2 regions of the Pandoraea oxalativorans genome follow, and region 2 is predicted to be linked to the other one. Evidence: predicted binding sites of a transcription regulator. Region 2 holds the regulator's gene; the other holds the start of a gene.
The links. The regulator FliA, encoded in region 2, starts transcription of late flagellar genes. The targets are predictions, from matches to a motif close to CTAAAGTTTNNNNNNNNNNNGCCGNTA.

Region 1: MB84_RS20095 (DUF4088 family protein) is a predicted target of FliA. The motif match lies at 11,692-11,718, and genes of this name have one in related genera.

What each region holds. Positions count from the first base shown of each region.
Region 1 is NZ_CP011253.3:4,554,528-4,569,360, forward strand. It holds gene MB84_RS20025 (cytochrome c) at 199-576, opposite strand; gene MB84_RS20030 (LysR family transcriptional regulator) at 647-1,567, opposite strand; partial or broken gene MB84_RS20035 (SDR family NAD(P)-dependent oxidoreductase) at 1,727-2,140, shown strand; one part of gene MB84_RS20040 (IS3 family transposase) at 2,181-3,019, opposite strand; one part of gene MB84_RS20040 (IS3 family transposase) at 3,019-3,268, opposite strand; partial or broken gene MB84_RS20050 (SDR family NAD(P)-dependent oxidoreductase) at 3,329-3,688, shown strand; gene MB84_RS20055 (HAD family hydrolase) at 3,837-4,490, shown strand; gene MB84_RS20060 (phosphatase PAP2 family protein) at 4,758-5,729, opposite strand; gene MB84_RS20065 (DUF1214 domain-containing protein) at 6,318-7,685, shown strand; tRNA gene MB84_RS20070 (tRNA-Leu) at 8,215-8,299, opposite strand; gene MB84_RS20075 (hypothetical protein) at 8,392-8,616, shown strand; gene MB84_RS20080 (chromate transporter) at 8,613-9,104, shown strand; gene egtB (ergothioneine biosynthesis protein EgtB) at 9,391-10,650, shown strand; gene egtD (L-histidine N(alpha)-methyltransferase) at 10,650-11,642, shown strand; gene MB84_RS20095 (DUF4088 family protein) at 11,992-12,819, shown strand; gene MB84_RS20100 (DMT family transporter) at 12,856-13,749, opposite strand; gene MB84_RS20105 (hypothetical protein) at 13,876-14,778, opposite strand.
Region 2 is NZ_CP011253.3:5,492,562-5,507,394, forward strand. It holds one part of gene MB84_RS24290 (IS3 family transposase) at 104-419, shown strand; one part of gene MB84_RS24290 (IS3 family transposase) at 419-1,314, shown strand; gene MB84_RS24305 (hypothetical protein) at 3,356-3,577, shown strand; gene MB84_RS24310 (RNA polymerase sigma factor FliA) at 3,738-4,466, opposite strand; gene MB84_RS24315 (MinD/ParA family ATP-binding protein) at 4,504-5,388, opposite strand; partial or broken gene flhF (flagellar biosynthesis GTPase FlhF) at 5,381-6,583, opposite strand; gene flhA (flagellar biosynthesis protein FlhA) at 6,643-8,748, opposite strand; gene flhB (flagellar biosynthesis protein FlhB) at 8,752-9,903, opposite strand; gene cheZ (protein phosphatase CheZ) at 10,052-10,645, opposite strand; gene cheY (chemotaxis response regulator CheY) at 10,729-11,127, opposite strand; gene MB84_RS24345 (protein-glutamate methylesterase/protein-glutamine glutaminase) at 11,273-12,295, opposite strand; gene cheD (chemoreceptor glutamine deamidase CheD) at 12,349-13,026, opposite strand; gene MB84_RS24355 (CheR family methyltransferase) at 13,028-13,969, opposite strand; gene MB84_RS24360 (methyl-accepting chemotaxis protein) at 14,027-14,833, opposite strand, start outside.

The sequences.
Region 1 (14,833 bases), 940 kb from region 2:
GAGACGTTTGACGCGATCCCGATCCGCTTCTGATCGGTAACGCCACTGGTGTGGCTATGACCGGCATGACTGTGCCCTGCGTGACCGTGAGCATGCCCGTGGTGATGCCCGTGCTCATGAGCGTCGTTCGGTGAGTGCGACATGGCAGACCTCGCGTCGAGATGAGAGGATTCTAATCCTGAGGCGAAGACTTCGTCGTCAACGACCTTTCAAGATCACGCCCGTCATGTATTGGTGCAGATCGCGAAAATCCTGAACGCGCCACGCATACGGTGCAAGCTTCACCCCGTTTTCGCGCAACGTTTTTGGAATCAGGTCGCCGTTCGGGCGAAGAATGACGGATGAGACGATCACGCCGGGATAGTCGTTGAGCCGCTTCTTGAATGCGGACGTTGTCAGGTCCGGCGTGGGCGGGGTGCTCTTCGTGGCCAGCGGCCCGGATCCTTTGAGATCGACGCCGTGGCACATGGCACATCTCTGGGTGTACAGGTTCTTTCCGTTCGCAATATCGGCGAACGTCGGAGTCGTTTGCAGCAGCGTCGGAAGCGCAAACAGAGCGACAATGGTTTTTTTCATTTCTTGAAGAGAATTTAATCGCTTATAGCGCAGTGGATATCGGGGACATAGCGCGCCCGCCGAAATGCAGTCATTCGCGTGGCCAGCGCCACGTCGGTTCACTCAGATGTTCGGCAAAGTAGTCCGACAGTGCGCTTACTTTCGCTGGCCTTGCGCGAGCGGACGGGGTAACGAAGTACAGTCCCCCTTTCGTCAACGACCATCCGGTGAGAATCGCTTCGAGCCGCCCATCGCTCAGATATTCGGCGGCGATGAACTCCGGCAACTCGGCGATAGCGAGTCCTTCGAGCAGCATCGGCAGCAGCGCATCGGAATTGGTCACGCGAAGCGGCCCGGCTGGCGTCACCAGTTCCTCATCTCCGGCATCGTTGGTAAAGCGCCATACGTCGCTGCGCGCGCGATAGGCATATGACATGCAGGGCCGATCCACCAACTCGCGCGGATGCGCCGGTCGACCTTCGCGCTTCAGATACGTCGGTGATGCGACGACGAATTGCGTCACCGCGCACAAACGTCGCGCGACTAGCGACGAATCCGGCAGCGCGGCAATGTGCAGCGCCGCATCGAATCCATCCGCCACGAGATCGACGGTCGAATCGGCGAGATGCAGGTCGACCTGAACGTCCGGATACCGCCGGAAAAACTCCGGCATCAACGGCGCGACCCAACGCACCCCGAACGACATCGGCACGGCCAGTCGCACCAGCCCGCGAGGCTGCACGGACATCTCGCGGGCAGCGCCCTCCGCCGCCTCGGCTTGTCGGTAAATCTCGCCAGCCTTCTCACACAACGTGCGGCCGAACTCGGTCAGCGCAAGTTGACGCGACGTGCGATTGAGCAGCCGCGCGCCCAGCCGGTCCTCCAGACGAGCGACGCCGCGCGACACGGTGGCGACCGACACCCCCATCTCGCGCGCCGCCGCCGCAAAGGAGCCTTCCTCCGCGACTTTGGCAAACATCGCGAGTCCTTCGAAATCAGGCAGTTTCGACACGATTACCCATCATTTCAAATTTGCAACGTTGATTTGCAATTGATTCTATTTCGAAAACAAGGGCGCGTCGATATTCTTAACTCATCGCAACCGACAACGCGCTGCGACCGCCGGACACCGGCCCAACCAACACATCGAATTGAACGAAGGAGCAACACCATGGCACGCAAGCTCGACAACAAGATCGCACTCGTCACCGGCGCAACCAGCGGTATCGGCCTGGCTACGGCACAACGCTTTGCTGCCGAAGGCGCACACGTTTATCTGACGGGCCGCCGTCTGGCTGAACTCGATGCCGCCGTCGCATCGATCCGTGAGGTCGGCGGCACGGCTACCGGTCTCCGCGTCGACTCGACGAAGCCGGACGAACTCGATTCGCTGTATAAGCAAATCGGCGAAGCACACGGCCGTCTCGACGTGTTGTTTGCCAATGCTGGCGGCGGCTCGATGCTTGCCCTCGGCGACATCACCGAGGCGCATTACGACGAGACGTTCGACCGCAACGTGAAGGCCGTGCTGTTCACGGTGCAGAAGGCGTTGCCGCTGCTGGCAGACGGTGCCTCGGTGATCCTGAGGTAATGCCCCCGTTTTCCACGGTCAGCAGAAGTAGAAACTAAGCGACCATGGCAAGCCGCTGCTTCGGGGTAAAACCGCCCAATGCCATATTCGGGCGCTCGTGATTGTAAATCCACATCCAGTCGGCCGCCGCTTCGCGAACCTGCTCCAGGTCCTCCCACAGGTACTGCGACAGCCATTCGTATCGCGCAGTCCGGTTGAACCGTTCGATATACGCATTCTGCTGCGGCTTGCCCGGCTCGATGTATTCCAGCCGGATGCCTTGCTTCTGCGTCCATGTCACGATGGCCGCACTCAAATATTCCGGGCCGTTGTCGCACCGGATGACCTTCGGCTTGCCTCGCCATTCCATATGCTGCTTCAGCGTGCGAATCACCCGCTCGGATGGCAACGAGAAATCCACCTCGATGCCCAGCGCCTCGCGGTTGAAATCATCAATCACGTTCAGCGTCCGGATACTGCGCCCGTCAACCAGTTGGTCATGCATGAAGTCCATCGACCACACTTCATTGATGGCCTCCGGTACCGATAGCGGCTGCGGCGTTTCGCGCACCAGCCGCTTTTTCGGCTTGATGCGCAGGTTCAGCTCCAGCTCCCGGTAAATTCGGTAAATGCGCTTGTGGTTCCAGCCGAATCCCTTCACATTACGCAGGTAGAAGTAGCACAGCAGAAAACCCCAGTTGCGATGGCAGCCCGTAATACGCAGTAGCCAGTCGGCAATCTCTTCGTTCTCCGTGTTCAACTTCGCCGCGTACCGGTAGCACGACTCGCTGATGCCGAGCACCGCGCACGCCACACGAATTGACACGCGCCGCTGTTGCACAACTTGCTTTGCCATCTCGCGCCGACGAGATGGCTTCAGAACTTTTTTTGCAGGGCCTCCGAGGCAATCTCAGCCTTGAGCTTCTCCTCGATGTACATCTTGCGAAGCCGGGTATTCTCCGCCTCCAGCTCCTTCATGCGCGACATCATCGACGCGTCCATGCCGCCGTACTTCGAGCGCCACTTATAAAACGTTGCCGAACTGATGCCCAGTTCTCGGCACAGCTCCGGCACCGCCAGCCCAGCCTCCGCGCGCTTGAGCGCCTCCAGTATCTGGCTGTCCGTGAATCTCGACTTCTTCATCTGCAGAACTCCCTCTTAACGAGAAAATTCTACTTCTCCTAGCGGTGGATTTCAGGGGGCATTACCCTGACCGGTTCGACGGCTGGCAGCTCGGGGACTGCGGCGTTCAGTGTGTACTCGGCCTCGAAGGCGGCGGTGCGCGCGTTTGCCCGCAGTTGGATTCTTGACCTGAAGCCGCGCCGCATCCGCGTGAACACGATCAGCCCTGGGGCGACCCGCACCCCCGGCCTGCTCGATCTGGCGGGCGACGACGCCGCGCAACGTCAAGGGCTGGCCGACTACCTTGCAGCGCAAATCCCGCTGGCGCGCCTTGGCGAACCGGAGGAAATTGCCAGCGCCGCCCTGTTCCTCGCTTCGGACGATGCCAGCTTCGTGAACGGTGCGGAGTTGTTCGTCGATGGCGGTCAGCAGCAGATTTGAGCGTAACGACATAACGAAGCCCGGGTGGACGGCACACGTTGTGCGACGTCCGGGCTTCGAAGTCGGCGACGTCTTCCGGTCCGTTACAATTTATGGCTCTAAATCATCGTTACCTTCGCAGGTAACGCATGGGAAATCGGAAGGAAGCATGAACCAACTTGATCCAATGCAGTCGCCATGCGTTGTCGATACGGTGATTTTCGATCTCGGCAACGTTCTTATTCAATGGAACCCTCGTCATCTTTTCACGAAGATCTTCGGCGACGATGAAGCTGCGATGGAGCACTTCTTGTCCGAGGTCTGCAACGCCGAGTGGAACGAGCAACAGGATCGCGGTCGCCCATGGAAGGAAGCCATTGCTGACGCAGTTGCACGGCATCCCGCTCACGAATCCAATATCCGGGCCTATTTTGATCGCTGGGAAGAAATGATTCCTGGCGAGATCGAAGGTACAGTCAAGATTCTGGAGCAGTTGCGTGACCTGAATGTCCGACTTCTGGCGCTGACTAACTGGTCTGCTGAGACGTTCCACATTGCTGAAGCTCGGTTCCCGTTCCTGAAGTGGTTCGAGGGAATTGTCGTCTCCGGTCGTGAGCGTCTCATACAACCCGATCCGGCCATCTTCAATCTGATCATCGAGCGCTATCACCTGCGCCCGGAAGCAACGGCCTTCATCGATGACAGTGTCCGCAACGTCGAAGCTGCCGAGCGCGCAGAAATGCGCGGCGTACATTTCCGGGGTCCTGATGAATTGCGTGCCCAATTGCGGGCGATGGGTTTCTCGCTTCCGGAAGGGTCGTGATGTCGGAGATCTGATCGACAACATCCCGCCAGACCGTGCGTGTTTGGGTCGATACACCACTTGCAAGACCATTTCCGCCGCAAAAATGCAGGCGCATCAGTCGGTATCGCCGCGCCCAATCGATTTGCACGGGAATGGACTCCCCGACTGCAAATTTCGATGCACATCCGGTGCACGGAGACGCAAAAATAGCCTTCTTAAGCTACTTTTAACTACGCTGTTGCACAGTGGCTGGGACGAGACTCCGGAGGGAGAAAGCGTGATGGCCTAAACGTCGCTTGCAGCTTGAGATCCATTGCCAGCGGCTATGGCCAGTCCGAGGTCGTTCCGTGATTGACGGGCAACAAACCTTGCTGCCATGCAAATTGAAACGAGAGCCACCGCGAGGCCGCCGACGACGTCAGTCAAATAGTGCCCACCACGCGCCGGAGTAGACGCCAGCATTAACGCGTTCAAGGGTAAAAATAGAAGGAAAAGAAGCTTCAATCGACGCGCCGCGTACGGAATCAGGACAGCTAAAACCGCGTGAAAAGAGGGAAACGAGACGAGACCTTGCATCGTTCCAAATGACAGTTCACGCATCCTGCCGGAACGGAAGTCGCTGAAATCAGAGACGGAGGCCGTGGCCCCAACATCCGAGACATGGTAGTGAGTAAAGGCGCTCTCGGCAGGAAACGGCGTCGCTATGATCACAACGATCAAAGCCGCAATCATGAACTGAACAACGAACTCTGCGTAATGTTCGACCTTCCCCGCAATGATGAGCACGAATGGCAGCAAAACCATTTGAAGGAACAATGAATCGTAAGCCGCTCCGAGCGCCATTTCGAGCGCCCCGTTACTATGGATCGCCGAATAAATGAGCGGCCAATGAATTCCAAAGGTTTCATCGACTGAAATCAGTACATCTGAAATATCCGGAGCGCCCAGGGATACTGACAAATACTGAAGCACTGTCGCACCGCACGTGAACGCAGCCAGGCTCGTTATCCACAGGATACCTAACGCTGAGTCATGGTAGAAACGACCGCGCGCTGTACCGCTTAACTTTAAATTTACTGACACAAGGACTAAGCCCCAGGCAACCAGCAAGCCAAAGCAGCCGCGCGAGGCAACCCACCATATTTCGCTTAACCTGAGAGACAAGCCTATTTGTCTCCCCCAAGCAAAGTCCACCACAACCAGAACACAATTTAATATCCACGTTGCCTTGAAAACCGCCCAAGTTTTCCACGGCATCGACATCCCCCTTTTTTTGGAATACGCAGTAATTTTTCAAACACGAACCCGTGGACGAATATTAGTCGAGATCGATATAAGGGGTAATATCCAGATGACGACCGATACGGACGCTCGTCGAATATAGATTGCGGCGTCGCTATACCCGTCTGGTCAGAAATTCCAAATCGATGTGATTCGCTCCCTCCGAACGGGTTCAGGCTCTCGAAAGAATCTCACCGCGCGCGTCGGAGAAGGATTAGGCCTGCCAGGGATCAGAACCCTATAACCAATTAGATCAACAAAATAACGTCAATCGGCGCACGTTCGGTGCACCGCTGCGAGAGTTTTCACCGGGGGAAATTGGTCTTCTCGGGCGTCCGTTTCCGACCCGCTTAGCCGTTCAACGTCTAAGCGGGCACTTTCGGTGTGGGCCGGATTTGGCCGTCGTCTGTCCGCATACGTACCCGATCAAACTCAAGCATTCCCTGTGCAAAGAATAGAAATTACTTCTTATAGTAAAACGCTTGCAGACGAAGCACTCCTGAATAGAATGATGTCGACCGCTTGCTAAACGGCCCTGGGCTTCCTCACTCGGAGGGCGATGTCATGAAGGTTCGTCATACGATTCTTGCGTTCGCGATTTACTTAGTTTTGATCGCATCGGCCTCCGCACAAAGTCCAGCCGAAGGCAAGGCCAGACACCCTCAGGCAACTGCGCCTTCATTGACGCCAGCAATCGCGGACGAGCAGATCAGCAAGGCTTACATTTACCTGCTCGGGCGCCTGCTGGTCGCCCGCCAGGAACAGTTGGATTTCAAGAGCGGTTTTCGCTGGAATGAACTGCTGCATCGCGCGCCCGGCGCGGTCGACTGGCCGAATCCGAATCTCGACGTCGCCTATTCAGAAGCGTGGATTGCTGTCGATGACACCCACTGCGCTGTCATCTCGGTGCCGAAAATCGAGGGCCGATACTTTACCGTGCAGCTGCTGGACGGCTGGGGGGAAACGCTCGCCAATATCAACGAACGTTTGTATCCCAGCAAGTCTTCAGGGGAGTTTGCGTTCTGCCATGTCGACGCAGACGTCCGTCTTCCCGAGGGCGTCCGTCGAATTGACATTCCCGTAAAGCAAGCACGCATGCTCACACGTGTCGCGCTCGGCACTGACCGCGAAGGCGCGATTGCCCTCCAGCACAGATTCACCCTCTCCTCGACAGGGCCCGTACGGCCACCTGACATTCCGAAAACGCTCATCTTCGATGACACAACGTTTCCGGGTGTCGAAGCATTTGATTCTGCAAATGCGGCATTGGACAGCGAGGCTGACCGGAATCCCGGATTTCGCGAGATGCAGGCTCTCGTTCGCCGCATCGCCAGCGCGGCACAAATGCCGGAAGAGCGCACTCGAATTGATCGCGTGATTCGCACACAGGCGTTCAGGGAATTGGCCAGTGCTGGCGACATCATTGGACACGGCAGCATACGTAACAGTTGGGCGCGACCGTCTGTCGTCGGCGAATACAGCACCGATTACCTGACGCGCACATTGGTGAATCGTGGTGGCATCTGGGCAAATGTCAAACCGGAGGTGCTCTACTATCGGGCGGCGAAGGATGCCAATGGCATTGAATTGAGCGGCGAGAACGTATATACGCTGACCTTTCCGAAAGCGGCACTGCCCTCCCGATTCGCCACTTGGTTCTGGTCCGTGATCGCCGTGGACGCAGCCCGCTACCGTGTCTTGCCGAACGATAAGAAGAAGTATCTTCTCAATGAAGCGGCAGGTCTCACCTATGGCGCAGATGGATCCCTGACGCTCTATTTTGCAGCGGAAAAGCCGGCCGATGCCCCTGAAGGGAACTGGCTTCCTACACCACGCGGCACACGATACAGGCTGACGTTCAGATACTATGGCCCGATCGACGGGGTGGCGAATGGCACCTACTATCCGCCGCCGCTGGTAAGGGTGCGTTGAGTCTCCGTGAGCCCGGGGCCGAACTGCATACCGATCTTGGACGGCTGGAATTACATGGTGCGCCTCTATCGTCCTCGCGCAGAAATGCTCAATGGTAGTTGTTGGAAGTTTCCGGTAGCTGAGCCCGCCAAGTGAACGCTTGAAGCCCACATCCGGCGGCTCAGCGGACACCCGGTGCACCCACTGAAATGTCTGCTCTTGGCCGACTTCAGCCACTAGTACGTCCCGGCGACACGGTGGTTAACGACAAGAAAAAACTATTTCAGATCTGCGCTTAAAAATTCCAGAGCGAACATATAGACGCTCCGCGCGAAAGAAGCTCGCGGCAAACTCCGCGTGAACTTTTTGGTGCAGATTTCGATTTTTGGTGCAGATTTCGATGCAAATCTGGTGCAATGAGCTGCGAAAATAGCCTTCTTGGGCTACTTTTGACCACGCTATTGCACGGCTGCTGGGACGGGACATCCAATACAAGCCCCCGAAATTACAGGAATGCCTGTGTCTGGCGTGATGCGGCTCGAAGCCTTAGTGGTGCCGGGGACCGGACTTGAACCGGCAAGCCCGAAGGCGGCGGATTTTAAGTCCGCTATGTTTACCAATTTCATCACCCCGGCAAGGGCACGCATTCTAACATCCCCCACCGAGATACGTCAGTTGGGTATCATGGGGGTATGCACGCACTGTGCGCGTCAACGGAGATCGCCCCATGCTGGAGAATCTCGACCGCATCGCCCTGTCGCTCGACGCCATCGAAACCGCCGCCCGCGACGTCGCCATGCATTCCCCCCAGAACGCGCAAGCCCTATACACCGCGCTCATGGAAATCCGTAACGCCATCGCACTCGTCGCTCAGGAAGTCGTGCGCCTCGAACACGAACTCCACGGCCCCCTTCAAGGCCACCCCCACGCCTCCGGCAACGGACAATCGTGACATCCCACGTTTCCCCGCCGTCCGACGCCTCACACCCCGCGTCGTCAGTCCCCGACTCCACCTCTCCCAATCCCACCGAACACCCCTCCTGCTGGGACCTTGCGCTCGCCTTCGGCACCGTCGGTGCGACAGGCTTCGGCGGTGTCCTGCCCTGGGCGCGCCGGATGGTCGTCGACCAACGCCGCTGGCTCACCGACCGGGAATTCGCTGAACTGCTCCCGCTCGCGCAACTCCTGCCCGGTCCCAATGTCGCCAATATCGCCACCGTCCTCGGTCGTCGCTTCCGCGGTCCGCGAGGGGCCGCCGCTGCCGTCGCGGGTCTTTACTTCTGCCCCACCATCGTCATCATCCCGATCGGCTTCGCCTACGCCAAGTGGGGACAGACGCCGCTCGTCCAGCATCTGCTTTCCGGCCTGATGCCTGCGGCAACAGGCCTCGTCATCGCAACGTCGGTACGCCTTGTCGGCCTCACCGGCTGGTTGATGTAGGCATCCTCCGACACGGCGCTCAGGCTTGTGGCGCGCGGCGATGCAGGTAGACGACCGCGAGCGTCAACCGACGTTACGAACCGTCACATACTGGCCCCAAACTGGGGGTACATGACGCCCCGGCAACAGGTCTACAATAGGCAGCACGTTTCACAACACGGTGTGTCCCCGGATATTTCCTATGACCGTCCCCTGTTGTACGTCGCAAGCCGAGGCGCCCTCAGGCACCTCCTCCAACGTTTCCCCCTCGCGGACCGCTCGCGATGGGCCGTCCAACAATGCAGCGATGGCCTCGTCGATCACGTCGCCCGTCACGTCCCTGCATGCGCGATTCGACGCCGTGCGTGCCGCCTCCGTCGCTTTCGCACAGGGCCTCTCGGACGCCGACGCCACCGTGCAGTCGATGCCCGACGCGAGCCCCATCAAGTGGCATCTGGCCCACACCACCTGGTTTTTCGAGACGTTTTTGCTGAGCGAATCGAACGCCGCGTCCGGGCGATCTGGACCCCGTTACCGTCCTTACGATCCCCGCTTCGCCTACCTCTTCAACTCGTATTACGAAGCTGCCGGTCCGCGTCATCCGCGTCCGCAGCGCGGGCTGCTCACGCGCCCCACGCTCGACGAAGTGCTCGCCTATCGCCGCCACGTCGACGCTGCCATGCATGGACTCTTGCAACACCCGGATCTCGCGCCCGACACCGTCGCGCTCATCACGCTCGGCCTGCATCACGAAGAGCAGCATCAGGAGTTGATGCACACCGACCTGCTGCATCTCTTCGCACAGAATCCGTTGCGTCCCGCCCATCGTCCGCCGTCGGCAGCGCTTCACGCGAGTGCACCGCTGCAATGGATCGAGCACGGCGGCGGACGACATAGCATCGGGCATCCGGGTGACGAGAGCCGTTCGGGCGGCCACTTCGCCTTCGATTGCGAGACGCCCGCCCACGACGTGCTGGTCCGGCCCTTCGCCATCGCGTCGCGCGTGGTGACGAACGGCGAATGGCGCGACTTCATCGAAGACGGCGGCTACCGCATGGCCGGACTCTGGCTCTCCGATGGCTGGGCGACGGTGCAACGCGAAGGCTGGGGGCATCCGCTTTACTGGGAGCTGCACGACGGCGAATGGCAGTCGATGACGCTCGCGGGCATGCAGCCCGTCGACGACGACGCCCCGGTGCAACACGTGAGCTATTTCGAAGCGGACGCCTTCGCGCGCTGGGCGGGCAAGCGTCTGCCGACAGAACAAGAATGGGAGGTGGCGGCGCGCGGCGCAGGCAGCGCGTCGTCCCCTATGCAACCCACGATGGAGCAGCGCTTTGGCCCGGTATGGCAATGGACGGCCAGTCCATACGTCGCATACCCGGGATTCCGGACGGCCTCGGGCGCCGTCGGCGAGTACAACGGCAAGTTCATGTGCGGACAGTTCGTGCTGCGCGGCGGATCGCTCGCCACGCCGCCGGGACACGCACGCGCCACGTACCGTAACTTCTTCTACCCGCATCAGCGCTGGCAGTTCTGCGGCCTGAGGCTCGCGGAGGACCGCTGATGTTGCAAGCTACGCAATCCCAACAAGCCACGGCGTTCGTTTGCCCGTCACTGCCGGAAAACGCCTTTGCCACCGACGTGCTCGCCGGTCTCGGCCATACGCCGAAAACCCTGCCCAGCGCCTGGCTCTACGACCAGCGCGGCAGCGAACTCTTCGAAGAGATCACAGGCCTCGACGAGTATTACCAGACCCGCACCGAAACCGCTCTGCTCGGCGAGTGCGCCGCCGCGATTGCAGATGTTGTGGGACCGAACGCCGTCGTCGTTGAGTTCGGCAGCGGGTCGAGCCGCAAGACGCCCTTGCTGCTCGACGCCCTCGTGACCCCACGCGCGTATGTCCCCGTCGACATTGCCGACGACTTTCTGGACGACGCCGTCGCCACGCTCGCGCGCCGCTGCCCCGGCATTCCGATGCTGCCGGTGCGCGCCGACTTCACCCGCCCGTTCCGCCTGCCGCCGCAGTTGCACGACACGCAAGGCCGGCGCCTCGGCTTTTTCCCCGGCTCGACAATCGGCAACTTCGCCCCCGGACAGGCGGCGGCTTTCCTCGCGCATGTCGGCAAGATGCTCGGCGCGCACCGGCGCATGGTCGTCGGCGTGGACGCGTGCAAGGATCCTGCCGTGCTGTTGCCCGCGTACGACGATGCGCGCGGGGTGACGGCGCAGTTCGATCTGAACGTGCTCGTGCGCATCAACCGCGAACTCGACGGCGACCTGCCGCTGGACGCGTTCCGTCACGAAGCCCGCTTCAACGCGAAGGCCAGCCGCATCGAGATGCATCTGGTCGCACAGCGCGCGTTCTCAGCCACCGTTCTCGGCCATCGCTTCGATTTCTCGGCAGGCGAGTCCATCCATACTGAGAACTCCTACAAGTATGGGCAGACGGAGTTCCGCGCCCTCGCGAACTCCGCTGGCTGGGACATCGAGCGCGTCTGGCTCGACACCCGTTCGCGCTTCGCCGTCTATCTGCTGCGCCCCGCCAACGGCGAGTGACCCGGCGGCCGTCTCCACAAGGCGTTCAAAGAAAATGCGCCCCGAAGGCTAAAGTTTTTACGCCGTTGTGCCGTTGATGCATGCAGACTCATGCTGCCCGCCCCGGACGTGACGAACGTCCGGCGGGACAGCCCATCTCACAGCGCACGGCCATGACCGCAGCGCACCGTTGATACGTATCGCTGCACATGACTTCACGCGCAATGGGGATGCACGTGGCACGGGCTCCGGCGTCTGCGCCTGTGGCCCGCCTCACTTACACGGGCACTCGCACCGACATTCGACCGGCCAACGCGACTTCGCTCGCGTGGGACGCACACGCCATCGCCGCGCCCGGGAGTCGGTCACGATGAGTCGCATCGCCCTTACGCTCTCCGACAGCGCGCTGGCCGACCTGCAAAAGGATTTCGACGCCTTCGTGCGCATCTCCTCTGCCGTCGACCGCCATTTCACGCCGCCGCCCTTCGACGACTTCCTGCGCGCACGCCTGCTCGACAGCACCGTGCCGCTCACGGAAGCCGCCGTCGCCCAACTGCTCGCGGGCGGCCACTACGCGTGGGCCAAGCGCACATTCGACAAGCAGTTTCCGGACGTCGTCTCGATCATCCTCAATCAGGCGCGCCAGCACGGGTTCTATTTCGTCTCACGCCCGGAATGGTCGCGCGAAGACATGGCGCGTCAGGCTAGCCGCTGGGCCGAAGGCATCGTGAGGGAAGCAAAAGGCGAGGAGCGCATCGTGGAATCGCTCGCCGGTCAGATCGTGACGTCGGCGCAGGACCTGCGAACGCTGGAGGCCACGTTGCAAACGCCCGCATGGCGCACCGCGTCGGTGCTGCGCGAACGCGTGTTCGAAGCCAAGCGTGCAGTGGAGACCGCCCGCTCGCTGCAAGCCCGCGAAAAGCTTGGCGAGCTGCGAGCGCTGCTCGATCTCGCCGTCATTTACGGCTCGGTCGGCGCTCAGGAAGCGGATCAGATTCTGGAGTATCTGGGCGTGCTGCGCCCCGAATTGTTCAACGACGATCCGGGCGTCCTCGAGCGCATCGCCGCGTGGCTGCGACGCCTGCTCACGCCGAGCGTGCCGCGCCCCGCGCCCACGCAGGACGTTCAGGTGCCGACGCTTGGCACCGAAGCATCGCACCCGAGCGCCGACGCCCTGCAAACGCCCGTCCCACGCTAAGCCGTTTCAGGCGCGACGGGCGCACAATCCTCAACGTCAGCGGTTAAAGATCAGCGCCACCCCGGCGCTGGCGATCAGCGCGCCCCACCAGGCGCCCGCCGCCGGACGCTGCCGGGTGCGAATCCACAGCAACGGCAACACCATCACCGGCGTGGTCGCCGAGAGCGTCGCGATGACGCCCGTGTTGCCGTGCCCCATGCCATACAGCAGCAACGTCATGCCGACGGCCACGCCGACAAAACCGGAAGCCGCCGTGAGCGCCAGCGTGCCCGGCGTAAAGTCCGAGAAGATGCCTCGCCCGCGTCGTGCCGCAAGGATCGTCAGCCCGAGCGCCGACACGCCCACGCGCACCGCCGACGCGCCCACCGGGTCCATACCAGCCGCCATCACGGGCTTGGCGATGAGCGTGCCGATCGAGTGGCACAGCGCCGCCGTCAGCCCGATGGCGACCCCGACGCGCACGTCGCCGCGTACCGACTCCCAGTGGTGTGCATCCTCACGACGGCCGCCGAAGGCGATGGCGAGCGCCACGCCCGCCGTCACCAGCGCAACGCCCGCGACCGCCTGCCAGCCCAGCGCTTCGCCCAGCCAGAAGTAACCGAGTACGGCCGTCATCGGCGCATTGGTGGCGAAGACGATGGAGTTGCGGCGCGGCCCCAGGCGTCCGAGCGACGTGTAGAGAATCGTGTCGCCCACGAGAATGCCGATCAGCCCCGACGCGGTTAGCCGCAACCACTGCTCAAGCGACAGCGATGGCCAGCCGCGCAGCACCGCGAGTGCGAACAGCAGCATCGCGAAAACCAGCAGCATGCGGGCGTAGTTGAAGGGGAACGAACCGGCCTGACGGACAGGCGTGATGGCGATCATGCCGCTGCAAGCCCAGCAAAGGGCGGCACCGAGCGCGGCGAGGTAGGCGAGTTGGGTTGTCATGGTCAGGGGGCGGACGGCGCCGAGCCGCAACCGCCCCCGCCGTTGGGACGCCATTATACGAGTGACATGCCCCAATCGGGGGCATGCGTTGCTCGTCGACCTCAGGACTACACAACCCTTCGCTCGTCAGAGTTCTTCGTCGAGCCGATGCAACGCGTCGAACATCGCCCGATACGCCGCCGCAACACCGTACGCGCCGCGCAACATGCGCAACCGCGACGTCACGTCCGGCTCGCCCGCGTCTTCCACCCATTGCGCGAGCAACGCCGTGCCGCCGCACACGCTCGCGTCATGACGGGCATGTGCGCAGACGGCCGCGAAGCCGTCGGCCGCCGACGGATAGCGCTGCGCGAGCGCCTCGAACTGCGCTTCGATCTCGCTGGCTGCGCGCACCGTTGCGGGCGCCTGACACAGCGCACAACATCCGACGTAAGCGGGCATGTCGCCCGCCGCGCCGATGATGAAGTCGATCAACGCGTGCGTCGCGTCGAAGGCGCCGCTGTCCAGAAACGTGCGCGCCGCCGGACCGCATCGCAACAGCCCTGCGGCCAGCATCGTCGCCTGACCGCGCTGCTCCCGGTACTGACGCAGCAGCAGCGGCCGCAGCGCCGCGTCGGTGCAGCGCTCCACGGCAATGCGATTGTGGACGTCGGCACCTGCCGCGCGATGGTAGAGCTGTGCGATAAACGCCAGGACCTGAATGTCGCTCGACTCGCCCGCGAGGAAACGCGTCCAGAACGGGGCCGCGAAAATGCCGCGCACCCATGCGTCGCAGATCCGCCCGAACGCGGGCACGATGTCCTGACTGCCACGAGGTGTTGCAGGCAACACCTGCACCAGTGCTTCGTCGACAAGCGTTGCCAGCCAAGTCCCGGGCACCGGCGCGCGCGCCAGCAACACACCATGCCTCATGCGTTCGAGCCACGACGCCGTGTCGACGGGGGTCTCGTGCAGCGTGCACGACACTTCATAGGACGACACAGTCACGGCGTCCGGCGCGCATGTCCATTGCGCGTGCGGCGAAGCCATCACCCACACCGCTCCCCCCGCAGACACCGATGTCTCTCCGCCCGCATCGTCTGGC
Region 2 (14,833 bases):
CAATTTCACTGGAGCGGCCCCATGAAACACCGGACACAGCGACCCACTTACAATAACGGGTAGGCATAAGACTGTGTTTTTGACTAACACCAAGCAGGAAGTGATGGAAGTGTTGACGGGCCCAGAGCGCCGGCGTCGCTGGACGGCGGAGCAGAAACTGTCGATGGTTCGCGAGAGTTTCGAACCGGGAAAATCGGTTTCAATGGTCGCGCGCCATTACGGCGTGAACCCGAACCAGCTATTCCACTGGCGCAAGCTGTACCAGGACGGTAGCCTGTCAGCGGTCAAGGCTGGCGAAGAAGTGGTTCCGGCATCGGAGTTGGCTGATGCGCTCAAGCAGATTCGCGAGCTGCAACGGATGCTCGGCAAAAAAACAATGGAGAACGAGATTCTCCGGGAAGCAGTTGAATACAGCCGAGCAAAAAAATGGATAGCGCACTCGCCCTTGCTGCCGGAGGACGGCCAGTGAAACTGGTCTGTGAAGTTCTCGGCGTGTCGCGCTCGAACGTATCGGCACGACTGTCGCGTCCGGCGACGTGGCGCGATGGCCGGCAATCAAGGCCGACCGACGACGAAACTGTAGTCGAGGAAATCCGCCGTGTCGTCGGCGATTTGCCCAGCTATGGCTACCGGCGGGTTTGGGGCACGTTGCGCAACGAGCGCGTTGCAGTTGGACTGGCGCCGTTCAATGCCAAGCGCATTTATCGCATCATGCGAACGCATGGGCTGCTGACGCAGCGCCGACCGATTGCGCCGCGAGCCCACCGTCGACATGATGGCAAAGTGGCCGTCGCGCGCAGCAATCAGCGATGGTGCTCGGACGGCTTCGAGTTCCGCTGCGACAACGGCGAGCCGCTGCGTGTGACGTTTGCGCTGGATTGCTGCGACCGAGAAGCGATGAGCTGGGCGGCGACGACAGCAGGCCACAGCGGCGACATTGTGCGCGACGTGATGCTGGCCGCAGTGGAAAATCGGTTCGGCAACGAGGTGCATACGCCGTCCGAAATCGAGTGGCTGAGCGACAATGGTTCGGGCTATACGGCTGACGATACGCGCCGGTTTGCGATGAACATCGGACTAAAGCCATTGACCACGCCCGTGTGCAGTCCGCAAAGTAACGGCATGGCCGAGAGCTTCGTGAAAACGATGAAGCGCGACTACGTCGCCTTCATGCCGAAGCCGGATGCTGCAACCGCTGCTCACAATCTGGCCATTGCATTTGAGCATTACAACGAGAAGCACCCCCATAGCGCGCTGAAATACCGCTCGCCTCGCGAGTTCCGGCGCTCGATGGATTCAGCAACCTTAGTGTGATGGTGTGTCCGGTTTTACAGGGTCAACTCCATTCACGTAGGTCCGGACGGCACTCGATATCGGAAGGTTGCTACACGAACTACGACACCGAAGTCTGATTCCCGCGTCAAAGAGATAATCATCGACACCCAATATATTGAGGTCCTGATTTTTGACGGACGTCTAAAGAGCTATGGGTCGCAGTGGGGGCATGTGGCGATTGATATCAATGGCGATACATACTCTCGATCTCAAAACACGTACGCAATTGAGCCGCGAGAGCGGTACCTTGCGTCAAATCGCACCTATCGCGATGTCGTTGGATTAACGTTGCGGCTATCCCCGGGAGAGATGGCGATTGTCAAAGCGGAGTTGGACCATCGAGTCGATGCGACTCGACCATACAACTTGTTTACGGACAGTTGTTCGACCAATGTGGCCGATGTGCTGGAAATGGTTGGCATACTTGCACATGATCCCCGATTCTTCACTTTCGACTCGACCGCGACTGTAAGTCCCAAAGAGGTCTTGCTCGCAGTATCGCGCTCCAAGCGAGTGCACAAGCGGACCGAATATCCAAAATTCATTCCCATCCAATGACCATGTTGTATCGGCTCATGCTGGTCACCACTTGCGTAACAATAATCATCATGGCCTGGAAACTGAATCAGCCGACTCTCTGGGACGGAGCGTTTCCCACGCGGCGAGCGCTCATAACCACCGACATCCATTCTGGAGCCATGGTCAGGGAGTCCTTGCCAGGGCGTGTTCTTTTCCGGCTGACAAAAGGCGACGACTGCCTATTCTTGTCTGGGTCTGACTGGGAGCGCCATGACGCAAAGGATCCATATATGGTTTTTGTGCCGGTTTTTTGCGTTGGAAAGGGGGCGGGATGGACATTAATACACGATTTGTTGGAAAACGAAGTTCCTCTGAAGTCCGGAAATTCGGCTGGAGCAGATAGAGAATAGCGAGAGCTGAGGTTGGCGCAGAGTGGTGGAACAACTCCAATCAGCGATTCGCGACTGCCTTCCGTCACGTCTGGCTTCGGTGACACGGCTATCGCGCTTGATGGGACAACATACTCGCAGGGTCCCACCGCACACGACTCAAGTAGAACGCACGCCTGGTACATCTACCGATAACAACGACTTCGAAAGTCGTTGGGTTACGCGTTGCGCGTGTCGCCGGAAGAAGGAACGATTAGCGTGCGCGAATATCCAGCGTTCGATGCCCCTAGACCATGAAAATTCTGTTTTCCACTTCAATTCTGGCCATTGTGGGGTTGTGCCTACACGCCTTTTCTCGGCCGCCGCAGGTGCGATGGACAGCGCAAAGGAAAATGCACGCGTACGCGGACCGTGAAGCCATGTTCCAACGTCCGAACACACCGACGTTCATAATCGCTCCGGGCGACGCTTGTCTTCCTATCGCGGACTACACGAAGGACTACCTGTACACCGAAGCGATATGCAACGGCATGCGAGGATGGTTTGAAGGGGGCGCGAGTGACTTCGTCGTGGAGCGAATCTAAGCGGAGCCGGATGACTAGTCACCCTCGTACGCTCGTCTACACCATTTCCACTTCATGCCGCCGTCAGAGTCCATGGCGTCAAAAGCCCGTACCAAGCGTAACCCTCGGTCGAAACGGCAAGCCGTCTCCGACGCTGGACCAACCAACTAGCTGCCCCGCCCTCGAACGAGAAGAATCCCCATTGAAGCATCGGAATGTTCTGAATCTCAGCGGGTGACCTAGAATGCGACTCCAAATGCGTGGTGCCCTCGGAGTTAGATCGGTAATCTGGTTCCCGTCGCGCCCCAAACGCGACCGGGTTTGACGACCCGAACGATGTTTTCGGGCACACAGCCGCGACGTTTGCGGCTTTCGTGTGCGCCGTGCCACGCCTTTGCTTCAATGGGCGGGCCTGGATTGGGACACCTTCGGGTGTGCCGCCTAATCCGAATCATCAGCGGTTCGTCAACCTAGTCCAGTGCCCGCCCACCCCTTGCGCAATGCAACGGGTGGCGGGAATCTCAGATTGGCTAGTTAGAGGTGCCCCGCATGACGCTTCATCTTCCCGCAGCTTCCTTAGTCCACGCTTCCGTCGACAAACTCAACACACTTTCAGAGCGCATCTTGGCTCTTACTACCTGCACGACCACCGATGCTGGCAAGGAAATACCCCACCGCTTCCTGCTCACTATTTTCGAAGAGCTTGGTGAAATGACCGTGGAACTCGTCTGCGAGTGCCACAAGTTGAAGGCTGATTGCCTCGACGCGTAGTCGTCTCTCGGCAGTTCATCCAACTCTGCCAATGGCATGGCCCCCCGCATGTTCCGGCTGTCTTGTCAGCGCCCCGTCACATCGCCATAGGTAGCTTCCGTTTGTGTGGGTTCTCTCTGCCTTTGCGTTCCAGAGACCCTTAGCAAGGTTGTCTTTCGGTTCAATTCGCCGAAGTCCAGGCCTTCTCACGCAGCGTCGCGCGCAAGCGCGAGATCGCCTGGCTGTGCAACTGACAAACGCGTGACTCGCTGACTTCGAGCACAGCGCCGATTTCGCGCAGGTTCAGGCCCTGCTCGTAATACAGGCTCATCAGCAACTTCTCGCGATCCGGCAGACGGTCGATGGCATCCACCACGCCGCCGCGCAAACCCTCGTCGAGCAGCATCGTCAACGGATCCGCGCCCGGGTCCGCGCAAATGCGGTCGATGAACGGCTCTTCGTCCGCCGACTCGAAATCTTCGTAATAGATTAGCTGGCAGCCGTGCACATCCTGCAGCATCTGCTGATACTCGGTCAGCCCGATCGACATCTCGCCCGCAATCTCGCTCTCCGACGGACCCCGTCCCAGCCGCTGCTCCAGTCGCTGCACCGCTTTCTCGATCTCGCGCGCCGTCTTGCGAATGCCGCGCGACGCCCAGTCCAGCTCGCGCAACTCGTCGAGCATCGCCCCGCGAATGCGCTGGCTCGCGTACGTTTCGAACTGGGCGCCCTGCGTCTCCTGATACCGGTTCGCCGCATCGAGCAGCCCCAGCATGCCAGCCTGAATCAGATCCTCCAATTCCACGCTCGCCGGCAGCTTCGCCATCAATTGCAGCGCCAGGCGGCGCACCAACGGCGCGTATTGGGTCAGCGTGTCGTTCGTGTCGACCTTCCCGCGCGCGGTATACATGTTTCCCTCCGCTTCCTCTCGACGCGTGCCGTGACGCTCAGGCCGTGTGCGCGCTCACCGCGCCCACGCCATGCGTCATCTCGACACCGCGATCGCCGCCGCAATCGCCCACCTGACCGATCCCGGCACCCAACGCCGCCGGTCCCGTGTCCCGAATGGCCAACGGCCAATGCATCACCTGCGCCGCCAACTGACGATAAGCCACCGCCGCCGGCGCCATCGGAAAGGCATCGACCACGGTACGCGTCAGATGCCGCGCCCGCACGACCTGACGGTCCGACGGCACATGCCCGGCCAGCTCCAGCGACACCGCCAGATAACGACTCGCCGTCGTGGCCAGGTTGCGGCACACGACGCGTGCCTCCATATCCTCCGCCCGGTTCACCAACACCCGGAACTGCGCCAGTGCATATTCGTAATGCGCCTGCTTGATCCACGAGTACGCGCCCGTGATCGACGCCGGTTCACAACCGAGCACCACCAGTACGTCGTGCGCATGCGCCGCCAACGGGCTCAGCACGCCACCGGCGTGCGTGCAGTCGACGATCACGACGTCCGGCTCGCCAACGGTCAGCACCGGCAATGCACGCTGCGGATCGATGCGCTCGGGATGACGATGTGCCACCGGCACCAGCACCACGTTGTCGCGCGTCTGAACACGCACCGCTTCGGACGAAATGCGCCCCGCCAGCACATCGTGGATGTCGCCACGCAACGGCAGACCGAGCGCCGGTGCTGCATGGCCGCTCTCGTCGGCCAGTACGACATCCTGACCGTGATGAGCCAGTGCACTGGCCAGATTCAGGGCAACGCTCGTCTGACCGGCTTCAGGCGCACTTCCTACCACCGCGACGATGCGCGTGGTATGGCGCGCCACCAGTCGGCGCAGCCCCTCAGCTTGATCGAGTACGAGTTTAACCAAAGCAGGCCTCGCCTGAAGGTTGTGCGGGCGCGAACAGCCCGCTGTAGTTGGGATCGACCCCGCGCACCACGGCCGGCAAATCTTCCTCGGACGGCACGAACGGCGAACCCGTCACCGGCGCAGTCAATGCCGTGTCGATCAGGAACTGTCGGTCCGCCACGTGCAGGTTCTCCGGTACGCGCTGCCCCGTCGAGACGTAATGCACCGGCAGACGGTGACGAATCACCGTATCGAGCACCGAACCCAGGTTGGTCGTCTCGTCGAGTTTCGTCAGAATACACCCGGCCAGGTCGCCACCGCCCTCGGCGCTTGCGCTGCGATAAGCGTGCACCACCTCGTTGAGCGTGTCGCCGTGGCTCGTGGCGTTGAGCAACAGCAGACGCTGCACCGGCGTCTCCGCCCCGCACAGCATCGCCACCTGCTCAGGCACCGTGCGGTCGCGCTGGCTCATGCCGACCGTGTCGATCAGCACCATATGCTTGTTGCGCAGTTCGGTCAGGGCCAGACGCAGATCCGTCGCGTCCTTCACCGCATGCACCGTCACGCCCAGAATCTTGCCGTAGATGCGCAACTGCTCATGGCCGCCGATACGATAGCTGTCGGTCGTGAGCAGTGCGAGCTTCTCCGCACCGTGACGCATTACGCAACGCGCCGCGAGCTTGGCCGTGGTCGTGGTCTTGCCCACCCCGGTCGGCCCCATGAGTGCATACACGCCACCGCGGTCCATCAATTCGTCTTCGTTCGGCATGATGGGCAGATTGCGCTTGAGCGCGTTCTTCACCCAGTCCAGAGCGCTCTCGCGGTCGCTGCCTTCCGGCAGATGCTCCAGCAGCGCCCGGCCGAGCTGCGCCGAAAAGCCCGCCGCAAGCAACGTGCGCAAAATCTCGCCCTGTGCCGGCGAACGACGTTGCTTGTCGTTCCACACAAGACCCGCGACCTGCTCTTCGAGCAACCCGCGCATGCTTTGCAACTCGCCCATCATCGACTGCGCGAAAGCGCTGGTCGCGGCGATGTCGTTCGCGGCGGCGGCGGGACTCGCCACGGGCGCCGGGGCCGGCGCAGCAGGACGGGGACGCGGACGATGCGTCGGCATGTCGCCCCCGGCGAGCGCGTCCAGATCCTCTTCCGCCAACGCCACGATCTCGACGCCGTTGGCGACCGAGCGATTGGACAATACGACCGCGTCGGGTCCGATTTCCTCGCGAATCTGGCGCAGTGCGTCGCGGCACGTGCCCGCAAAGAATTTCCGAATCTTCACGCTTGACCTCCGATGAGTGCCGTCATTTTCACGTTACGGGTGTCTGGCACTTCCGCATACGACAAAACCTTGAGCTGCGGCAGGCTGCGGCGCAGGAAGCGCGAGAGCAGCGAACGCAGCGGATGTTGAACCAGCAATACCGACGGCAGGCCCTGACGCTCCTGACGCGTCACGGCTGCCTGGGTTTCACGCAACAACGTATCGGCAAGGCCCGGCTCCAGACCGGTGCCGCCGCCGGCCGACAACGCCTGCGTGAGAATTCGTTCGAGATTGGCGTCGAGCCCCACGACTTCGAGATCGCCACTGCCCGGGAACACGCTCTGCGTGATCGCGCGGCCCAGCGACAGTCGCACCAGCGCCGTGAGGTCGTACGGATCCTGCACGCGTGCGCCATGCTCGGCGATGGTGTCGATGATGGTGCGCATGTCGCGAATCGGCACCTGCTCTTCGAGCAGATTCTGCAGCACCTTCTGCAGCGTGGTGAGCGCGACGGTCTTGGGCACCAGGTCTTCGATGAGCTTCGGCGCGTCCTTGCCGATGCGCTCGATGAGCTGCTGCACTTCCTGACGTCCCAGCAATTCGTGGGCATGCGCGTTGATCAGGTGATTCAGGTGAGTCGCCACCACCGTACCGGCATCGACCACGGTGTAGCCGTACGCCTGCGCCTGATCGCGCTGGCCGACATCGATCCACGTAGCGGGCAGACCGAAGGCCGGATCGCGCGTCGGCGTGCCTTGCAGCGGCGCACTGACCTGCCCCGGGTCGATGGCAAGCAGTTGGCCCGGGTACGCTTCGCCTTCGCCGATGATCACGCCCTTGAGCGTGATGCGGTACTGGTTCGGACGCAGTTCCAGGTTGTCCCGGATGTGCACCACCGGCGCGAGGAAGCCGATCTCCTGCGCGAACTTCTTGCGGATGCCCTTGATGCGCTTGAGCAGTTCGCCATCCTGATTACGGTCGACGAGCGGGATCAGGCGATAGCCGACTTCCAGCCCCAGCGGGTCGACCAGCGCCACGTCGTCCCACGACGCTTCGGCCACTTCGGGCGCTGCGGTCGCCGCGACCGGCGTCGGGCGCGTTGCCTGCACCTTGGCGGCAGCCGCCTTGCGGAACTGCCAGCGGGCCAGTGCGCCCAGACCGAGCGCGAGCAGCAGGAAGGCAAAGTGCGGCATGCCCGGGATCAGGCCCATCAAGCCGAGAATCGCAGCCGTGATGCCCAGCACCTGCGGGTTGTTGAAGAGTTGCGAGACAACCTGCTGGCCGACATCTTCGTCGGTCGCCACACGCGACACCACCACACCGGCCGCCGTCGAGATCACCAGCGCCGGGATCTGCGCAACGAGACCGTCACCGATGGTCAGCAGCGTGTAATTCTTGGCGGCGGTCGCGAGATCCAGATTGTGCTGGACCACGCCGACGATCAGCCCGCCGATGATGTTGATCAGCATGATCAACAGACCGGCGACCGCGTCGCCGCGCACGAACTTGGACGCACCGTCCATCGAGCCGTAGAAGTCGGCTTCCTGCGCAATCACCTTACGACGGTTGCGCGCTTCCTCTTCCCCGATCAGACCGGCGTTCAGGTCGGCGTCGATGGCCATCTGCTTGCCGGGCATGGCGTCGAGGGTAAAACGTGCGCCCACTTCGGCGATACGCCCCGCGCCCTTCGTGATCACCATGAAGTTGATGACCACGAGGATGACGAACACCACGATACCGACGGCGTAGTTGCCGCCCACCAGGAAGTGACCGAACGCCTCGATCACCTTACCGGCGGCGTCCGGGCCGGTGTGGCCTTCGAGCAGCACCACGCGCGTGGACGCCACGTTCAGCGACAGACGCAGCAGTGTGGAGAACAGCAGCACGCTCGGGAACGCCGCGAAGTCGAGCGGTTTCTGCGTGTACATGGACACCAGCAGCACCATCACCGCGAGGGCGATGTTGAACGTGAACAACAGATCCAGGATGAACGGCGGCAGCGGGAGGATCATCATGCCCAGAATCATGATGATCAGCACCGGCGCGGCGAGCGACTTCAAGTTGCCGCCGAGGAGCAGTTGCGACGCACGCAATAGCTGGTTCGCGCGAGGGTTGAGGTTCATTCGTTACACTCGTTTCGACCCGAGGCGCCGGGGCGCGTCGAGCTCGGTCGGCACGGGCAGATCCGACGGGGTCAGCGGCTCGATGCCCCCCTCGGTGCGCCAGCGGCGAAGCTGGAAGACCCACGCCAGCACTTCGGCCACGGCCGTGTACAGCGTGGCCGGGATTTCGTGACCGATTTCCACGTGACGATGCAACGCACGGGCCAGCGGCGGGGCTTCGAGGATCGGGATGCGGTGCTCCGCCCCGATCTCACGGATACGCTGCGCGACCAGATCGGTGCCCTTGGCGAGCACACGCGGCGCACGCATGTTGTCCTTGTATTCGAGGGCGACGGCAAAGTGCGTCGGGTTCGTCACGATCACGTCGGCCTTGGGCACGTCCTGCATCATGCGCCGGCGCGCGGCCTGACGCTGCAACTGACGGATTTGCGCCTTGACGTGCGGATCGCCCTCGGTTTCCTTGTTTTCCTGACGCACTTCCTCTTTGGTCATGCGCGGCTTCTTGTAGTGCTGCCACAGCTGGAACGGGATATCGATGGCCGCCACCAGCAGCAGCGACGCCACGATAAACGCGCAGCACACCACGATCATCTCGCCTACGTGCGGCAGCGCCACGCGCGGCGACTGCGTCATCAGACCCATCACGGCGTCTTTGTCGCGGGCGATGGCCCAGTAAGCCACACCGCCCACGAGCACGGTCTTGGCCACGGCCTTGATCAGTTCGACCAGCCCTTGCGTCGAGAACATGCGGCCCAATCCCTTGAGCGGGTTCAGGCGGCCGAAGTTGGGGGCGAGCGATTTGGTGGTGAAGAGCCAGCCGCCCAGCGCCATCGGTGCGACGATCGCGGCGATCACGAGGGCGACGAAGAGCGGCGCGATGACCATGAGTGCGTCCGCGCCCGAGTGCGCAGCGTACGAGAGCATGCGGCGCGTGTCCATCGCCGTGCCCGGCTCGAATTGCATGCCGTGGCGCATCAACTGGGCGAATCCCTGCGAAATGCGGTCGGCCGTCATCCACATCCCCGCGACACCGGCGGCCAGCAGGGCGAACGTCGAAAGCTCGCGCGAACGCGCGACCTGCCCTTCCTCGCGCGCCTTCTCCAGACGCCGGGGAGTGGGTGATTCCGACTTTTCGAGATCGCTTTCCTCAGCCATGCCCTATCCACTGCGGGCGGACGAACCCACCCTATCGCGACCGATTATGGCCGTAACCGTCAAGTCACAAAGGGGGGAATAGAGGCGGGATTGGGCGGTATTTCGCGCAAGCGCGATTCCGCCAGCCGGGGTCCGGCTGGCGGCGGGCTCAGAAACCGAGGCTGGCGAGCAGGTCGTCGACCTGTCCCTGATCGGCCACGATGTCGGTGCGGCCTTCCTTGTTGATCTGCGGCCCGTTGAGTAGCGAGTCTTCGGCTTCCTTGCGCTTCTCGGGCGGCATGTTCTCGAGCAGCGTCTGGACCAGATGCTTCTCGATCTCCTGCACCACTTCCATGATCTTCTTGATGACCTGCCCGGTCAGATCCTGGAAGTCCTGCGCCATCATGATTTCCATCAGATGGTTGTTGGTCGCGCGGGTGTCGTCCGGCACGCGACGCAGATAGGTGCGGGTCTCGGTGACCAGTTGACGCGCGTCGTCGAGTTCCAGCGGCTGGTCGAACCACTTGGCCCAGCGCGCGTCGAGCGCGTTGGCGTCCGCTTCGAGACGGTCCTGAATGGGCTTGGCCAGTTCGATGGCCGTCAGCGCACGCACGGCCGCCTGTTCCGTCATGGTCGCGACGTAGTTCAAGCGATCGCGGGCATCCGGAATCGCCTCGGCTGCCTGCTCCAGCTGCTTGTCCAGCCCGAGTTCGCGCAGATTGTCGCGCAGCATGCGCGTCAACTGCCCGACGCGCATCAGCATGCGCTCCGCCGGATCTGCCTCGCCGGTCACGTAAGCGCCGCCCGGCTCACCCGGCCATTCAGTGCTCGACTCGTGGGTCACGGTCAGGCCCCCGTTTTTTCCATTTTTTCGAAGATCTTGCCCAGCTTCTCATCGAGGGTCGCGGCCGTGAACGGCTTGACCACATACCCGCTCGCACCGGCCTGGGCGGCGGCGATGATGTTTTCCTTCTTGGCTTCGGCCGTGACCATCAGCACCGGCAGCTTGGCCAGGTTCGGGTCGGCACGGATCGTCTGGAGCATCGTCAGGCCGTCCATGTTCGGCATGTTCCAGTCGGACACCACGAATTCGAAGCTACCGCCGCGCAGCTTGGCCAGCGCCGCCACACCGTCTTCCGCTTCGTCGACATTGGAGAAACCCAGCTCCTTGAGCAGGTTTCGCACAATGCGGCGCATCGTCGGAAAATCGTCGACGACCAGGAATTTCATGTTCTTGTCTACCATCATCACTCCAATTCTGCCGGTCCCCCTTCGGGGGGCCGACAATATTCAGGGGCAAGTTCCGCCATCACTCAGTGCCCTGAGTGTGAACGCAAATCGTTGCGGACCATACGGCGAAAACAAGCCAAAAACAACGCCAAAAGCCGAACTATACCCGTTGCGTGCGTTCGCCGAATTTCGCGACCTGATGAAGCACTTTTCGGGCCATCTCGTGCAACGGCACCACTTCCTCCGCGCCGCCCATGGCAATGGCTTCGCGCGGCATGCCGAACACGATGCAGCTCGCTTCGTCCTGCGCGAACGTATACGCGCCGGCGCGGCGCATCTCGACCAGACCGGCCGCACCGTCGCGGCCCATGCCCGTGAGAATCACGCCGATGGCGTTACGTCCGGCATGCACGGCCGCGGAGCGAAACAATACATCGACCGACGGACGATGTCGATTCACCGGCGGCGCCGGATCGAGCACGGCCACGTAGTTCGCGCCGCTGCGCGAGAGTTGCAGGTGGGTGTCGCCCCCAGGTGCAATGTAGGCGTGGCCCGGCAACACACGCTCGCCGTGTTCGGCTTCCTTCACCGTAATGCGGCACAGCCCGTTCAGGCGTTGCGCAAACGACTTGGTGAAGCCCGCCGGCATGTGCTGCGTGATGAGAATCGCCGGGGCGTCCGGCGGCATCGGCACGAGCACTTCGCGAATCGCTTCCGTGCCGCCCGTCGACGCGCCGATGATGATCAGCCTTTCCGTCGACACGAGCGGATTGCGCAGCATCGGCGCGGCTTCCACCGCCACCGGGGCCGCGCTCTTGGGCGGAGCGCTGCGCACGCGGGCGCGGGCGGCCGCACGAATCTTGTCGGCGATCATCTCGCCGTATTCGAGCATGCCGTCACGAATACCCAGACGCGGCTTCGTCACGAAATCGACCGCGCCGAGTTCGAGCGCACGCATCGTGACTTCCGAGCCGCGCTCGGTCAGCGACGACACCATGAGCACCGGCATCGGGCGCAGGCGCATGAGCTTCTCGAGGAAGTCCAGCCCGTCCATGCGCGGCATTTCGACGTCGAGCGTGAGCACGTCCGGGTTGTGCTGCTTGATCAGATCGCGCGCCACGAGCGGGTCGGGTGCGGTCGCCACTACGGTCATGTCCGGATGCGCATTGATGATCTCCGTCATCAGGCTGCGCACGAGTGCGGAATCGTCCACGCACAGGACTTTGATTGGTTCGCTCAAGCCTCCTCCATTTTTCGGTTGTCAGGCCCCGGCCGAGGCTTGGCATTTCTGGCCGGTGGCGCAAAGAGTTCTACGGAGCCCCGTACTTCGCGTGCACGCAAACGCTGCGCGTACGCCTGTTCCCGCTGGACGATGGCCGGATCGCCCCGGTCGCCCAGCTTCTTGACCATCACCCGCCCGGTGCGCGGCAAGAAGCACACCTTGCGCGGATGCGGTCCGAGCAGATCCTGCGCAGTCACGCGAATCTGCTCCATCTCGAGATAGCGCAACACGAAGTTCGCGTTGCGATCGCCGATATTGAGCGTGGTCATGCCCGCGAGCACCGCGCCGCCGCCGAAGACCTTCGCCTCCAGACGCTCGCGCCGTGCGCCGAGCTTGATCAGCTCGTTGATGAGCATTTCCATCGCGTATGCGCCGTAACGCATGGACGCAGAGAGTAGCCGATCGCGCTCACTCTCGCCATCGTCCGGCAGCATGAAGTGGTTCATGCCACCGATTCCGGTGACGCTGTCGCGCACGCAAGCGGCCACGCACGAACCGAGCACCGTCACGAGCATGATGTCTTCGGTCGTGACGAAATACTCCGACGGCAGCAGCTTCACCGCCTGCGTATTGAACGCATTGTCGAAGTAGTGATTGGTCGCGAGTGCTTCGGCCAATGGCTGTGCTGCCATGTCAGGCTCCCCGTGCTCCGGCGCCGGCCAGTTCGTACACCGTCTGCCCACGCAGACGGAACGCCCGGCTCACATAAGTGAAGTTCTCCGAATGCCCCGCGAACAGCAGGCCGTCCGGTTTGAGCAAAGGGACGAAGCGCTCGAGAATGCGCGCCTGCGTGGCCTTGTCGAAATAGATCATCACGTTGCGGCAGAAGATCACGTCGAACGGCCCGCCGATCTGCCACGACGGGGCGAGCAGGTTGAGCGGCTCGAACGTCACCAGTTGCTGCAATTCGGGACGCACCTTGATCTTCCCCGAGTTCGCGCCCGTACCCCGCAGAAAATGCTTGCGCAGCTGCTCCTGCGAGAGCTTGCCGGTCTGTTCACCGTTGTAGACGGCGGCCGAAGCGCGGGCCAGGACCTGCGTATCGACGTCCGTGGCCAGTACCGTCGCGTTGGGACGCGAGCCGAGCGTGTCGACCAGCGTCATCGCAATCGAATACGGCTCTTCGCCGGTCGACGCTGCACAGCACCACACCGAAATCGGCTTGGCGCGATTGCGCACGAAGTCGGCGAGCAGCGGGAAATGGTGCGACTCGCGGAAGAACGACGTGAGGTTCGTCGTCAGCGCGTTGGTGAACGACTCCCACTCGCTGTCGCCGGTGTCGGCTTCGAGCATGTCGAGATATTCGGTGAAGCTTGTCATGCCCAGCGCACGCAGACGTCGCGCGATGCGGCTGTAGACCATTTCGCGCTTGTGCTCTGCCAGCGCAATCCCGGCGCGCTGGTAGATCAGATTGCGAATGCGGCTGAAGTCCGCCAGCGAGAACGCAAAGTCGCGCTCGCCCGACAGGGCGGCGCCACTGGCGCGCGCGAAATCCGCGCTGCGCGAGAGCGCGTCGCCATCGGGGCCGGAGCCGCCGCGACGCGTCAGATGCGAGGTGTTGCGCGAATCGGTCATGATGTCTCGGTTGCGTCGAATTAGGTCACACGGCGTTCATGCGGCATACGTCGTGTCTTATGCCGCACGGGCCAGCGGCTGTGCCGCCGACTCGCGCCGGGACGCGCCAATCGCATGCACGCTCCCCGTACCCGCCACCCCGCCCGTCTGGAAGACGGACACGGCCGCACGCAATTCCTGCGCCTGCGACTCCATCGCGCCGGCGGCCGCGGCCGCCTCTTCCACGAGCGCCGCGTTCTGCTGCGTCACCTCGTCCATCTGCGTCACTGCACGATTGACCTGTTCGATGCCGCTCGACTGTTCGGCCGACGCCGCCGAGATCTCGCCCATGATGTCCGTTACGCGTTTGACCGCCTGCACGATCTCTTCCATGGTCTGACGCTGACGCGTCACGAGCGCCGTGCCGTCCTGCACGCGGCGCGACGAGTCTTCGATCAGCGCCTTGATTTCCTTGGCGGCCGCCGCACTGCGCTGGGCCAGCGTGCGCACTTCGCCTGCAACCACCGCGAAACCGCGACCCTGTTCGCCCGCACGCGCCGCTTCCACCGCAGCGTTCAGCGCGAGGATGTTCGTCTGGAAAGCGATGCCATCGATCACGCCGATGATGTCGACGATCTTGTTCGAGCTGGTGGAGATGCCGTCCATCGTCGCACCGACCTGCTCGGACACTTCGCCGCCGCGCGTGGCGATTTCCGATGCATTGACCGCCAGTTGGCTGGCCTGACGCGCGTTATCGGCGTTCTGGCGCACGGTCGCCGTGAGCTGTTCCATCGACGACGCGGTTTCTTCCAGCGACGCCGCCTGCTGTTCGGTACGCGCCGACAGGTCGGTGTTGCCCGCCGCGATCTCATGCGCGGCAGTGGT